DNA from 3 places in the Enhydrobacter sp. genome. Region 3 is predicted to be linked to each of the others. Evidence: predicted binding sites of a transcription regulator. Region 3 holds the regulator's gene; each other region holds the start of a gene.
What was found. The regulator PhoB, encoded in region 3, activates phosphate uptake and scavenging genes when phosphate is short. The targets are predictions, from matches to a motif close to TGTCATNNANCTGTCAT.

Region 1 (4,167 bases), 2.3 Mb from region 3:
GTCAGGAACCGGCGTGGGCGTCGCGCAGCGGCTGCGCGGCCTTGAGCCGGGTGTCGGCAAGCTCGCCGGCGGCCTCGAGGATCGGGTAGGCGACCGACGCCAGATGGCCGTTGATCCGCTTCAGATCGCGGATCACGTCCATGTGGATCGAGCTGGTCTCGATCGATTCGGGCCGTCCCTCGCGCAGGCGGGCGAAGTGGCTGTCGGCGGCCCTGGCCTCGGCCTCGCGGATGACCGCTTTCTCGGCGACCAGGCGGCGCGCCAGCGCGATGTCCCGCGTCGTGAAGACGTTGAGCGCCAGCCGCAGGTTCTCCAGCACGCGGGAATGGAAGGCCTTGAGCTCGGCAAGACCCTCCACCGAGAAGACGTAGCGATTCTTGATCTTCTTGGCCGCAAGCTCCATCAGGTTCTTGTCGATGATGTCGCCGATATGCTCGAGGTTGGTCGTGAAGGTGAGGATCTCGACATAGCGCCGCCCTTCCTCCTCGCCGAGGTCAGTGCGGGAAGTCTGGATCAGATAGAGCTTGATCGCCTCGTAAAGGCTGTCGACCACGTTGTCGGCATGCTCGATGGCGCGAACCGCCTTGGGGTCCGAATGCTCGAACACCTCGATCGACTGGCGCAGCATGTCGGCTACCCGGTCGCCCAGCGCCAGCGTCTCGCGCAGGGCGCATCCCAGCGCCTCGGCCGGCGTGTCGAGGACGTTCGGGTCGAGATGGCGCGGCTTGCCGGGATCGTCCGCCACGGGCTTCGCCGGCAGCAGGCGACGGCAGAGCGCGGCCACCGGCTCGATCAGCGGCAGGAAGACGAGCGCCGCGACCACGCTGAACACCGAGTGGAAGTTGACGGCCGCGCGCGCCACCGACGGCTCCAGCAGCGCCAGCCAGTGCGCGACCGGCACCAGGAACGGCATGAAGGCGACGCCGATCACCAGGCGCGAGATCAGATTGGCCAGCGGCACGCGGCGGGCGTCGATGTCGGTGGCCGACTGGTCCATGTAGGGCGCCAGCGCGCCGCCGACATTGGCGCCCACGACCATGGCCAGCGCCAGCGCCGGGCTGATGATGCCGCTGCCGGCGAAGGACATGATCAGCAGCACGGCCGAGAGGCTGGAGTGGATGAACCACGTCGCGACGGTCGCGAGGATGGCGGCGATCACATATTCGTCCTGCATGCCGGCGAGCGCGGCGATGAAGGAGGGCGAGGTCCTGAGCGGCTCGATGGCGGCCGTAAGGAGCTTCAGGGACAGGAGCATCAGGCCAAGGCCGATGCCGACCCGGCCGAGGTGGTGCGGCTTGTCGGCATCGATCGTCATGAAGGCGATCACGCCGGCCGCGATCAGGAGCGGCGACAGCCAGCCGAGGTCGAACGACAGGACCTGGGAGGTGAGGGTCGTGCCGACATTGGCGCCCAGCATGACCGCCAGCGCGATCGGCAGGGAGATCAGGCCCCGGCCGGCGAAAGACGCCAGCAGGAGAGCCGTGGCCGTGCTGGACTGCAGCAGGCCGGTCAAGCCAAGGCCGCCCACAAAGGCCGTGAAGCGGTTGCGCGAGCAGGCCGCGATGGCGCGACGCAGTGTCCCGCCGAACGCCCGCGTGAGGCCGGTTCGGACCATGCGCACGCCCCACAGCAACAGGGTGACGCTGCCGAGAACGTTCAGGATCGTGTCGACGCCGTGCATGATTTTCGCAACCTACGCCTCGTGGGTGAACGATGAAAGTTTTTTGACCGTCGCGCCAAAGGTGCGCTGGACGAACCGGTCGCCCGCGCCGATCATCGCGCCGAAACACGGAAGGACCCGACATGTCTCCGGACAGCGCACGTGCGATTGACGGCGAGGTGATCGTGAACGGCCGTCGCTACCGACTGCCGCGACAGCCGACGGTGGTCGTCTGCATCGACGGCTCGGAACCGGGCTATATCGAGCGTGCGGTGGAAATGGGGCGGGCGCCGTGGTTCGGCAAGGCCCTCGAGACGGGCACCAGCCTGATTGCCGACTGCGTCGTGCCCTCTTTCACCAATCCCAACAACCTCTCGATCGTCACCGGCCGGCCGCCCTCCGTGCACGGCATTTGCGGCAACTATTTCCTCGATCCCGAGACCGGCCGCGAGGTGATGATGAACGACCCGGAGTTCCTTCGGGTCGAGACGCTGTTTCCGGCCCTCCAGCGCGCCGGCTGCCGGATCGCCGTGATCACGGCGAAGGACAAGCTGCGGGGTCTGCTGGGCAAGGGCCTTTCGCTGGGGCCGGGGAAGGCCTGCAGCTTCTCGTCCGAAAAGGCCGACCAGGCGATACTGGCCGAGAACGGCATTGCCGACGTGCCGGCGCTGGTCGGCCTGCCCGTGCCGGACGTCTACAGCGCGGGCCTGTCGGAATTTGTCTTTGCGGCCGGCGTCAGGCTGATGGAGCGCGACCGGCCCGACATCATGTATCTCTCCACCACCGACTATATCCAGCACAAGTACGCGCCCGGCAGCGCGGCAGCGAACGACTTCTACGCGATGATGGATGGCTACCTGGCGAGGCTCGAGGCGATGGGCTGCACGCTCGTTCTGACGGCCGATCACGGCATGAACGACAAGCACGATCCGGACGGTCGGCCCGATGTCCTCTATCTGCAGGACCTGGTCGACCAGTGGCTCGGTGCCGGCCGGGCGCGCGTCATACTGCCGATCACCGACCCCTACGTCGTGCACCACGGCGCCCTGGGCTCGTTCGCTGTCGTCTATCTCCCGCAGGCGGCGTCCGCGGACGAGGTGGCGGGGAAGCTCAAGCGCCTGCCGGCCATCGAGGCTGCATTGAGCCGAGAGGAGGCGGCGCAGCGCTTCGAGCTGCCGGCGGATCGCCTGGGCGACCTTGTCGTGATCTCGACCCGGCACAAGGTTCTCGGCACGTCGGCATCGCGGCATGATTTGTCGGGTTTGGGCGAGCCGCTGCGCAGTCACGGCGGGCTCTCCGAACAAAAGGTGCCACTGATCTGCAACAGAAAGCTGGCGGCGGGCGCGCCGCCGCGGCGATGGCGCAACTTCGACGCGTTCGATCTGGGGCTGAACCTCGTCGCCTGAAGGTGATAGGCTCGAGGCCATGAGCACACAAACCTACACCGGAAGCTGCCATTGCCAGGCGGTCTCGTTCGCCGTCGCTGTCGACCTCGACCAGGCGCTGCAGTGCAATTGCTCGATCTGCACCAAGCTGGGTGCCGTCTGGGCGTTCGCGCCAAAGACCGCGATGACTGAAGTCCGGCGCCGAAGCGCTGGGCGATTACCAGTTCGGCCAGAAGCGGCTGCATCATCGTATCTGCCGGCGCTGCGGCATCGAGAGCTTTGCCGAAGGAACGGCGCCCGACGGCACGCCGAGCGTCGGCATCAACCTCCGTTGCCTCGACGGCGTGGAGGTCGAGAACCTCAAGCCGCGCCAGTACGACGGGCGCAGCCTCTAGCTCAGCTTTCGCGGGAGAAGAGTCATGGCAGCAAGTCAGGCCGACAAGGCCGCGAAGTTCCGTGCCCTGCATGAAAGGCCGGGTGCCTTCGTCATTCCCAACCCATGGGACGGCGGTTCGGCCCGCCTGCTGGCCGGGCTGGGCTTCGAGGCACTGGCGACCTCGAGCGGCGCCAAGGCCGGCGTGCTCGGCAAGCGCGACGGCAGGGTGAGCCGCGAGGAGTCGCTCGCCAATGCGAGGATGATCGTGGAGGCGACCGACCTGCCGGTGGCCGCCGATCTCGAGAAAGGCTTCGGCGACGGTCCCGACGCGACCGCCGAGACCATCCGGCAGGCCGCCGCCATCGGCCTGGTCGGAGGCTCGATCGAGGACGCGACCGGGAACAAGGACACGCCGCTCTACGATCTCGAAACCGCGGCGGTGCGGGTGAAGGCCGCGGTCCAGGCGGCGCGCTCGCTCTCGATACCCTTCGTCCTGACCGCGCGCGCCGAGGGCTTCCTGCGCGGGCGGCCGGACCTCGACGACGTGATCAAGCGCCTGCAGGCCTTCGAGGCAGCCGGCGCCGATGTGCTGTTTGCGCCGGGCCTGCCCGATCTCGCGGCGGTGAAGAAGGTCTGCGGATCCTTGAAGAAGCCGTTCAACTTCATGGTCGGCATCAAGGGACGGTCGTTCACCAAGGCCGATCTCGAGGCCGCCGGCGTGAAGCGCATCAGCCTCGCCACCTCGC
Region 2 (4,167 bases), 140 kb from region 3:
AATGCCGCCGCGCGCCACGCGCCCGGCACGCAGGTGGATCCCCTCCATGCGCGGGCTGTAGACGAAGATCTCCACCAGCGGGCGCGGGGCGGGCAGATCGTCGATCGCCCGGCTGTCGATCTTGAAGGAAATCCACTCCTTGGGCGCGCCGGCTTCGTCCTTCTGCCAGTAGTTGGTGCGCAGGCTGCAATGCACGGCATTGAGGAAGCGCCGCAGGATGCGATCCTCGTCGAGGGTGGTGACGTAGTCGAGCGCGTTGGACAGCGCGCCTTCGATCGCCTCCAGGCGGCCCTTGCGCGCATCGGCGTCGGCCGCACCGAGCGCCGGGTCGAAGCGGGCGATGAAGAGATCGACCATGCCGCGCGCGATCGCCGGATAGGCCGCCAGGGTGCGCTCCATGTATTCGCGGCTGAAGGCGATACCGGCCTGGCGCAGATACTTGGCATAGGCGCGGAGCAGCGCCACCTCGCGCCAGGCAAGGCCGGCGCGCAGCACCAGCGTGTTCAGCCCGTCATTCTCCATCGCGCCCGCCCAGAGCTGCCGCAGCGTCTCGGCAAAGCGCGGGCCCACCAGGTCGAGATCGACCGCCGACTTGTCCGCCGTTTCGACGCTCAGCACCTGCAGCGCGACGCTCCTCTTCCCGTCGTCGCCGCGCAGCAGGAAGGGCGCTTCGCTCAGGACGCGCAGGCCGAGATTCTCGGCCAGCGGCAGGATATCGGAGAGCGCGATCGGCTCCTCGGGATGGAAAAGGCGAACGGTGAAGCGATGGGAAGGCAGGCCCGGGGCGCGCGCGAGGCGCACGCCGAATGGCGTGCCGGCAAGCGCCGCCTGCAGCGGCTCGAGATCGGCCACGGCCTGGCTGGCATCGAAGCTGTCGCGATAGACCGATGGAAAGTAGCTGCGCCAGGCCCGGGCCGCCACCCGACCCTCGGCCTCGCCGAACTTCGCCTGCAGGCTGAGCCGCAGCCGGTCGTTCCACGAGGTCGCCGCGTCGGCCAGCGCCTGCTCGAGGGCGGCGAGATCGGGTGTGGGCGCATCGGGCCGGTCGAGCTTCAGCGTGTAGAGCGCCCGCGCGAGCGCCGACTCGTCGCTGCTCGAGCCTGCGACCGATGTCACCCTGCCGTGCCAGGCCTCCTGCAGGAGGTGTCCGAAGCGGTCGCTCAGCGCCGCGTCGAAGCGCTCGCGCGGGGCGAAGACCAGGCAGGTCGCGAATCGGCCGACCGGGTCGCGCCGCGTGAACAGGGCGACGCGGCGGCGTTCCTGCAACTGCAGGATGCCGAGCGCATGGTTGTAGAGCGTGTCCTCGTCGATCTGGAACAGTTCGTCGCGCGGATAGGCGTCGAGGATGGCGAGCAGCGCCTTGCCGTCGTGGCCGTTGGGGTCGAGGCCGGCGCGCCGCAGCACGCTATCGACCCGGCCGCGCAGCAGCGGCACCTCGCGCACCATGGCGTGGTAGGCGGTCGAGGTGAAGAGGCCGACCAGGCGGCGTTCGCCGGTGACCCGCCCGTCCGCGTCGTGGGTCTTGACGATGATGCAATCCATCGGCCCGCTGCGATGGACCAGCGACGGCCGGTCGGTCTTGACGATCATGAGCGGCCTGGGGCCGCGCGCGAAGCGCGACATCGGCTCGCCCCCGCCCAGCCCGCTCTCGAACAGGCGCACCTCGTCGCGCCGCAGGATGCCGAGCGCCGAGCCGGGGACCAGCTCGTAGCGGATGCCGCCCGGATAAGCCGGATCGTCGGCGTAGCGGTAGCGGCGATGGCCGAGGAACGTGAAATGGTTCGACTCGAGCCAGCACAGGAACTCCTCCTGCTCGGCCAGCTCGTTGCCGTGGCCCGCCATCAGGTCCTCGAGCGCATCGAGGCAGGCCTGGCGCATCGGCCGCCAATCCTCGACCGCCATCCGCACCTCGCCCAGCACCCGGCTGAGCGCCGCGGCGAGATCGTCGAGCTGCAGGCGGTCGGCCTGGCGATCGATCTCGATCTGCATCATCGATTCCGGCCGGGCGCGCTGGCCTGCCTCGCCGGTCACCTCGACCAGATCGCCGTCGAGGTCGCGCCGGGTCGCCATCACCGGATGGGCCAGCAGATGGACGGTGATCTCGCGACGGTTCAGCTCGTTGGCGATCGAATCGACCAGGAACGGCATGTCGTCGTTGACGATCTGAACGATCGTATGCCGGCTCTCGAAGCCGTGGTCGGCCAATGTGGGGTTGAAGACACGTACCTTGGCCACCCCCGGCAGTCGCCGGCGGGCGAAGGCCATCAGGCAGGCGGCGGCCGCCGCGCGTTGCTCCACCGGCGCCAGGCGGAGGTCCTTGTCGGCCACCCGCTGATAGAGCCGATGGGCGAACTGAGCCGTCTCCTCGCTGCCCGAGCTCGTCACCGCGGCCGTGCAAATGGCCTCGAGCTCCGAAATCCGCGGTGCGAATGCTGTCGCCATAACCTCGTCCCGTCCTGCAGCGCCCGGCCGATGGTACGCTGCTCTGTGACAATCTGACGACGATGAGTTGGCGATGGCAGAAGTGCCTACCGCGTCGAGCCTTTGGACAGGTGCGCAGACGATGGTCGGCCAAATCGCTGCGGTTTCTGTTTGGTGGTCAAAGATTCCGCGGGGAAGCGCGTTTTGTTCTCTTCCTTTGCTGCGCTTGCGAAGGTGGTGATTCAGCCACGGTTCAAAAATCCAGGATTATTTTTTATGACGTAATAACAAAGGCTTAACTTACAATTCCTCAGATTCACAATCGACGTATAAATTTGCCCATGACAGGCGCGCCGCCCAGCGTATCATCAATGGATAGTGGGGATGCGGAAGCCGGTCCCTACATGTAGGTGTCTTCCACAAACTGTTTTATCCACAGGTGTGGACAAGAAGAAAATGGGGGCCGCAAGTGTTTGATGTCGTTCAAGTTCGAAGCGGTGCGCGTGTTGTTACCGACTCCTCCCGGGACTCCCGCCTGACGGCCTTCGGCAAAGCCACCCTGACCGACCGGTACCTGCTGCCGGGCGAGAGCTACCAGGACATGTTCGCCCGGGTCGCCTCGGCCTATGCCGACGACGATGCGCACGCCCAGCGGCTCTACGACTACATCAGCAATCTCTGGTTCATGCCGGCGACGCCGGTGCTCAGCAACGGCGGCACGCAGCGCGGCCTGCCGATCTCCTGCTTCCTGAACGAAGCCACCGACTCGCTGGAAGGCATCGTCGGTCTCTGGAACGAGAACGTGTGGCTCGCCGCGCGTGGCGGCGGCATCGGCTCCTACTGGGGCAACCTGCGCTCGATCGGCGAGAAGGTCGGCATGAACGGTAAGACCTCCGGTGTCGTGCCCTTCATCCGGGTGATGGATTCGCTCACGCTCGCGATCTCCCAGGGCTCGTTGCGGCGCGGCTCGGCGGCGGTCTATCTGCCGGTCAGCCATCCCGAGATCGAGGAGTTCATCGAGATCCGCCGGCCGACCGGCGGCGACCCCAACCGCAAGGCGCTCAACCTCCATCACGGCCTCCTGGTCTCCGACGCCTTCATGCGCGCCGTCGAGAACGACGAGGAATGGGCGCTCACCAGCCCCAAGGACGGCGCCGTCCTGCGCAAGATCTCGGCCCGGCATCTCTGGATCCGCATCCTGACGGCGCGCATCGAGACCGGCGAGCCCTACCTCGTCTTCGTCGATCACGTGAACCGGGCGCGGCCCGAGCACCACAAGCTGGCGGGTCTCGAGGTCAAGACCTCCAACCTGTGCAGCGAGATCACGCTGCCGACCGGCGTCGACCGCGACGGCAAGCAGCGCACTGCCGTGTGCTGCCTCTCCTCCCTCAATCTCGAGACCTACCTCGAGTGGCACGAGCATCCGACCTTCATCGAGGACGTGATGCGCTTCCTCGACAACGTGCTGCAGGGCTTCATCGACAATGCCGGCAGCGACTTCGCGCGCGCCACCTACGCCGCCATGCGCGAACGCTCGGTGGGGCTCGGCGTCATGGGTTTCCACTCCTTCCTGCAGCAGAACAACACCCCGATCGAGGCGGTGATGGCGAAGGTGTGGAACAAGAAGATGTTCAAGCACATCCGCAGCCAGTGCGATCTCGCCTCGAAGACGCTCGCCAGGGAGCGCGGTGCCTGCCCGGACGCCGCCGATTTCGGCATCGAGGAGCGCTTCTCCCACAAGCTCGC
Region 3 (4,167 bases):
CTCGCTCTATGCCAACAAGACCACGGCCTTCATCGGCCCCTCGGGCTGCGGCAAGTCCACGCTGCTCAGGGTGCTCAACCGCATGTACGACCTCTATCCCGGCCAGCGCGCCACCGGCGAGGTGATGTTCGACGGCGAGAACCTGCTCGATGCCGGCGTGGACATCAACCTGCTGCGCGCCCGTATCGGCATGGTGTTCCAGAAGCCGACGCCGTTTCCGATGTCGATCTACGAGAACATCGCCTTCGGCATCAGGCTTTACGAGAGGCTGCCGCGGGCGGCACTCGACGCGCGCGTCGAGCACGCCCTGCGCCGCGCTGCGCTGTGGGACGAGGTGAAGGACAAGCTTGGCGCTTCCGGTCTCGGCTTGTCCGGCGGCCAGCAGCAGCGGCTCTGCATTGCCCGCACCGTCGCGGTGAAACCCGAGGTCATCCTGTTCGACGAGCCTTGCTCGGCGCTCGACCCGATCTCGACCGCCAAGATCGAGGAGCTGATCGACGAGCTGAAGCAGGACTACACGATCATCATCGTCACCCACAACATGCAGCAGGCGGCCCGCGTCTCCGACTTCACCGCCTTCATGTATCTCGGCGAGCTGATCGAGTTCGATGTCACCGAGAAGATCTTCACGGCGCCGGCCGACAAGCGCACGCAGGCCTATATCACCGGCCGGTTCGGCTGACGGATTCGCGCAAGGAGCCTCGATATGGCGAACGACCACATTCTGAAGCGCTTCGATCAGGAGCTGGAGCGGCTCAACGCCACGATCAACGAGATGGGCGGCCTGACGGAGAGCCAGTTCGCGCGGGCGCTGGAAGCCGTGCGCGAGGGCGACACGGCGGTTGCCGAGGAGGTGATCGCCGACGACGCGCGGGTGGACGCGCTCGATGTCGCGGTGCAGGAGCAGACGGTGAAGCTGCTCGCGCTGCGCCAGCCCATGGCGGTCGATCTGCGCATGGTGCTGTCATCGATCAAGATCGCGGCCGCGCTCGAGCGTATCGCCGACTACGCCAAGAACACCGCCAAGCGCAGCATCGTGCTCGCCCAGGGAACAGCGCCGGCCGCCGCCGTCGCCGGCATCGACCGCCTCGGCCGGCTGGTGCGCACCGCGCTCAAGGATGTGCTCGACGCTTTTGCCGACGAAGATGTCGCCAAGGCGCGTGACGTGTGGAACCGCGACGAGGAGATCGACCAGGTCTACACCGGGCTGTTCCGCGAGCTCCTCACCTACATGATGGAGGATCCGCGCACCATCACCGCCTGCACCCATCTCATGTTCATGGCCAAGAACATCGAGCGCGCCGGCGATCATGTCACCAACATCGCCGAGCTGGTGAACTTCCGCAGCACCGGCCAGAACTTCGCCGAGACGCGGCGCAAGGGCAGCGGCGCGCTCTACGCCACTGATGCCTCGTCATGAGCATGGCCGCCACCGCGCCTTCGCGCCGCGAGACGCAGACCTCCTCGGTGAAGCCGCGCGTGCTGGTCGTCGAGGACGAGAGCGCGCTCGTCGAGCTGCTGCGCTACAACCTCGAGCAGGCGGGCTTCGCGGTTTCCGTCGCCCATGACGGCGAGGAAGCATTGGCATCGGTGCGGGAGGACACGCCCGATCTCGTCCTGCTCGACTGGATGCTGCCCTTGATGTCGGGCATCGAGGTCTGCCGCCAGCTCCGCCGCCAGACCGCAACGGCCAATCTGCCGATCATCATGCTGACGGCGCGCGGCGAGGAGGGCGATCGCGTGCGCGGCCTCGACGCCGGCGCCGACGACTATGTCGCCAAGCCGTTCTCGCCGACCGAGCTGGTGGCGCGCATCCGGGCCGTGCTGCGGCGCATCCGGCCCGCGCTCGCCGACGAGGCGCTGAGCTACGCCGATATCGTCATGGATCTCGTCGCCCATCGCGTCACGCGCGGCGGCAAGCCGATCCATCTCGGGCCGACCGAGTTCCGGCTGCTGCGCCATTTCATGGAGCATCCCGGCCGCGTGTTCTCGCGCGAGCAGCTTCTCGATGCGGTGTGGGGCAAGGACGTCTATGTCGAGGCGCGCACCGTCGACGTCCATATCCGCCGCCTGCGCATCGCGCTGAACGGCAGCAACAGCGCCGACGTGATCCGCACCGTGCGCGCCGCGGGCTATGCGCTCGATGCCCGGGCCTGACGGTTTTCCACAACCCCGGTCACGATCCTGTAGCCTCGCATCGGTAAGTGATCCTTGCTCGTTCCGCGCCGGCATCGTCCCCACGCCCCGCTGCGGAACGGGCTGGTTCCCCCGGGACGGTCACGCCGTCGCCGAAGCCTCACTTGCCCCTCCTTCGATCACGAAGGAGGGGTTTCTTTTCCGGCCGCGTGCCATAGCCAGAGCAGCAGCAGCAGGCCGGGGATCGCCATGAGGGTGGTCAGCATCCAGAACACCGTCCAGCCCGTTTCGGTGGCCAGCCAGCCCCCGCCGGCGGACAGGACGGTGCGGCCGAAGGCCATCAGCGATGTCAGGAGCGCATATTGGGTGCCCGCCATGCCGGCGGTGCAGAGGCTCGACAGGTAGGCGATGAAGGCGACGCCGCCCAGGGCGCCTGTGAAGTTGTCGGCGGTGATGGCGATCGTCAGCACGATGATGTCGTGTCCCGCTTGGGCCTGCCAGGAGAAGAGAAGGTTGGTGACCGCCTGCAGGATGCCGGCGATGAACAGCGCCTTGAACAGCCCGTAGCGCGCCACGAGAAGGCCGCCGGCCAGGCCGCCCACGATCGTCGCCGCGACGCCGAAGCTCTTGCTCACGCCGAATATCTCCGGCCCCGAGAAACCCATCTGGTCGAAGAACGGCAGCGTGATGCTGCCGCCCAGGGCGTCGCCGTACTTGTAGAGCAGGGCGAAGAGCAGGATGACGAACCAGCCGCGATAGGCGAAGAATTCGGCGAACGGGCGCACGACCGACTCGTTGAGCCATTCGCCGGTGGAATGGATGATCGGTCGTTTGGAAACCGGTTCGTCGGCCCAGAACGTGGTTGCCACGCCGACGACCGCGAGAACGGCGATCAGGCTCAGCACGGTCGACCAGGGCATGACGCTCGGCAGCAGCTGCGACATCGCGCTGACGATCCACAGGGCGATGCGATAGCCGAGCTGGGTGGTCGCCGAGCCGGCGCCCTGCTCTTCGTCGTGCAGGATCTCGATGCGATAGGCGTCGATGGCGATATCCTGCGTCGCCGACAGGAAGGCGATCGTGACGGCGGCGAAGGCGGTGAACCATGGCCTCGCGACCGGATCGCTCCATCCCAGCAGCAGGGTCGCCAGCAGGATGCCGATCTGGGCGGCGAGCATCCAGCTCCGCCGGCGCCCGAGCCAGCGGTCGAGCAACGGCAGGGGCATCCGGTCGACGAGCGGCGCCCAGGCGAACTTGAAGGCGTAGGGAACGCCGACCAGCGCGAAGATGCCGATGGTCGTGAGGTCCACGCCGACCTGGCTCATCCAGTACGACAGCACCGAGCCCGAGAGCAGGAACGGCATGCCGCTCGAAAAGCCCATCAACAGGATGATGAGCTGCCGGCGGTCGCGATAGACTTCGGCCGCCCTGGCCCAGCGTTTCCAGGCCGACCGTACGGGGACGGAAAGGCTCAAACGAGCTCCCGCAGCGGCTTTTCCGGCCGTGCGCCGACATGGGAGATGATCTCGGCGGCCGCAATGCCGCCCAGGCGGGCGCATTCGGCGAGCGGCTTGCCGCGGGTGAAGCCATGCAGGAAGCCCGCGGCATAGAGGTCGCCCGCGCCGGTGGTGTCGACCACTTTCGCGACCGGCGCCGCCGGAACGGCATGGGTCTCGCCGCCCTTGATCACGACCGAGCCTTTTTCGCTGCGCGTCAGGGCGGCGACCTTGGCTTCCTTGCGCGTGGCCTCGACCGCCGCCTCGAAGCTCCGGACCTGGTAGAGCGATTTGATCTCGCTCTCGTTGCCGAACAGGATGTCGACCTTGTCGCGGATCAGCACCCGGAACTCCTCGCGATAGCGGTCGACGCAGAAGGCATCGGAGAGCGTGATCGAGACCAGCCGGCCGGCGGCATGGGCGGCATCGAACGCCTTGAGCACGGCCTTCTTCGCTTCCGGCGCGTCCCACAGATAGCCTTCGACGTAGGTCACCTGCGCGGCGCCCACGAGCCTGGGATCGATGTCGGCCGGGC

Region 1: the regulator PhoB is predicted to act here: its motif matches at 1,714-1,730, upstream of phnA (phosphonoacetate hydrolase).
Region 2: the regulator PhoB is predicted to act here: its motif matches at 2,488-2,504, upstream of OJF58_RS09355 (NAD-glutamate dehydrogenase).

Annotation. Positions count from the first base shown of each region.
Region 1 is NZ_CP126889.1:3,993,189-3,997,355, forward strand. Features, by position in the region: gene OJF58_RS19940 (Na/Pi cotransporter family protein) at 2-1,681, opposite strand; gene phnA (phosphonoacetate hydrolase) at 1,804-3,066, shown strand; gene OJF58_RS19950 (isocitrate lyase/phosphoenolpyruvate mutase family protein) at 3,465-4,167, shown strand, end outside.
Region 2 is NZ_CP126889.1:1,855,389-1,859,555, reverse strand. Features, by position in the region: gene OJF58_RS09355 (NAD-glutamate dehydrogenase) at 1-2,442, opposite strand, end outside; gene OJF58_RS09350 (ribonucleoside-diphosphate reductase subunit alpha) at 2,891-4,167, shown strand, end outside.
Region 3 is NZ_CP126889.1:1,715,178-1,719,344, reverse strand. Features, by position in the region: gene pstB (phosphate ABC transporter ATP-binding protein PstB) at 1-682, shown strand, start outside; gene phoU (phosphate signaling complex protein PhoU) at 707-1,420, shown strand; gene phoB (phosphate regulon transcriptional regulator PhoB) at 1,423-2,157, shown strand; gene OJF58_RS08660 (AmpG family muropeptide MFS transporter) at 2,316-3,611, opposite strand; gene OJF58_RS08655 (adenosine kinase) at 3,608-4,167, opposite strand, start outside.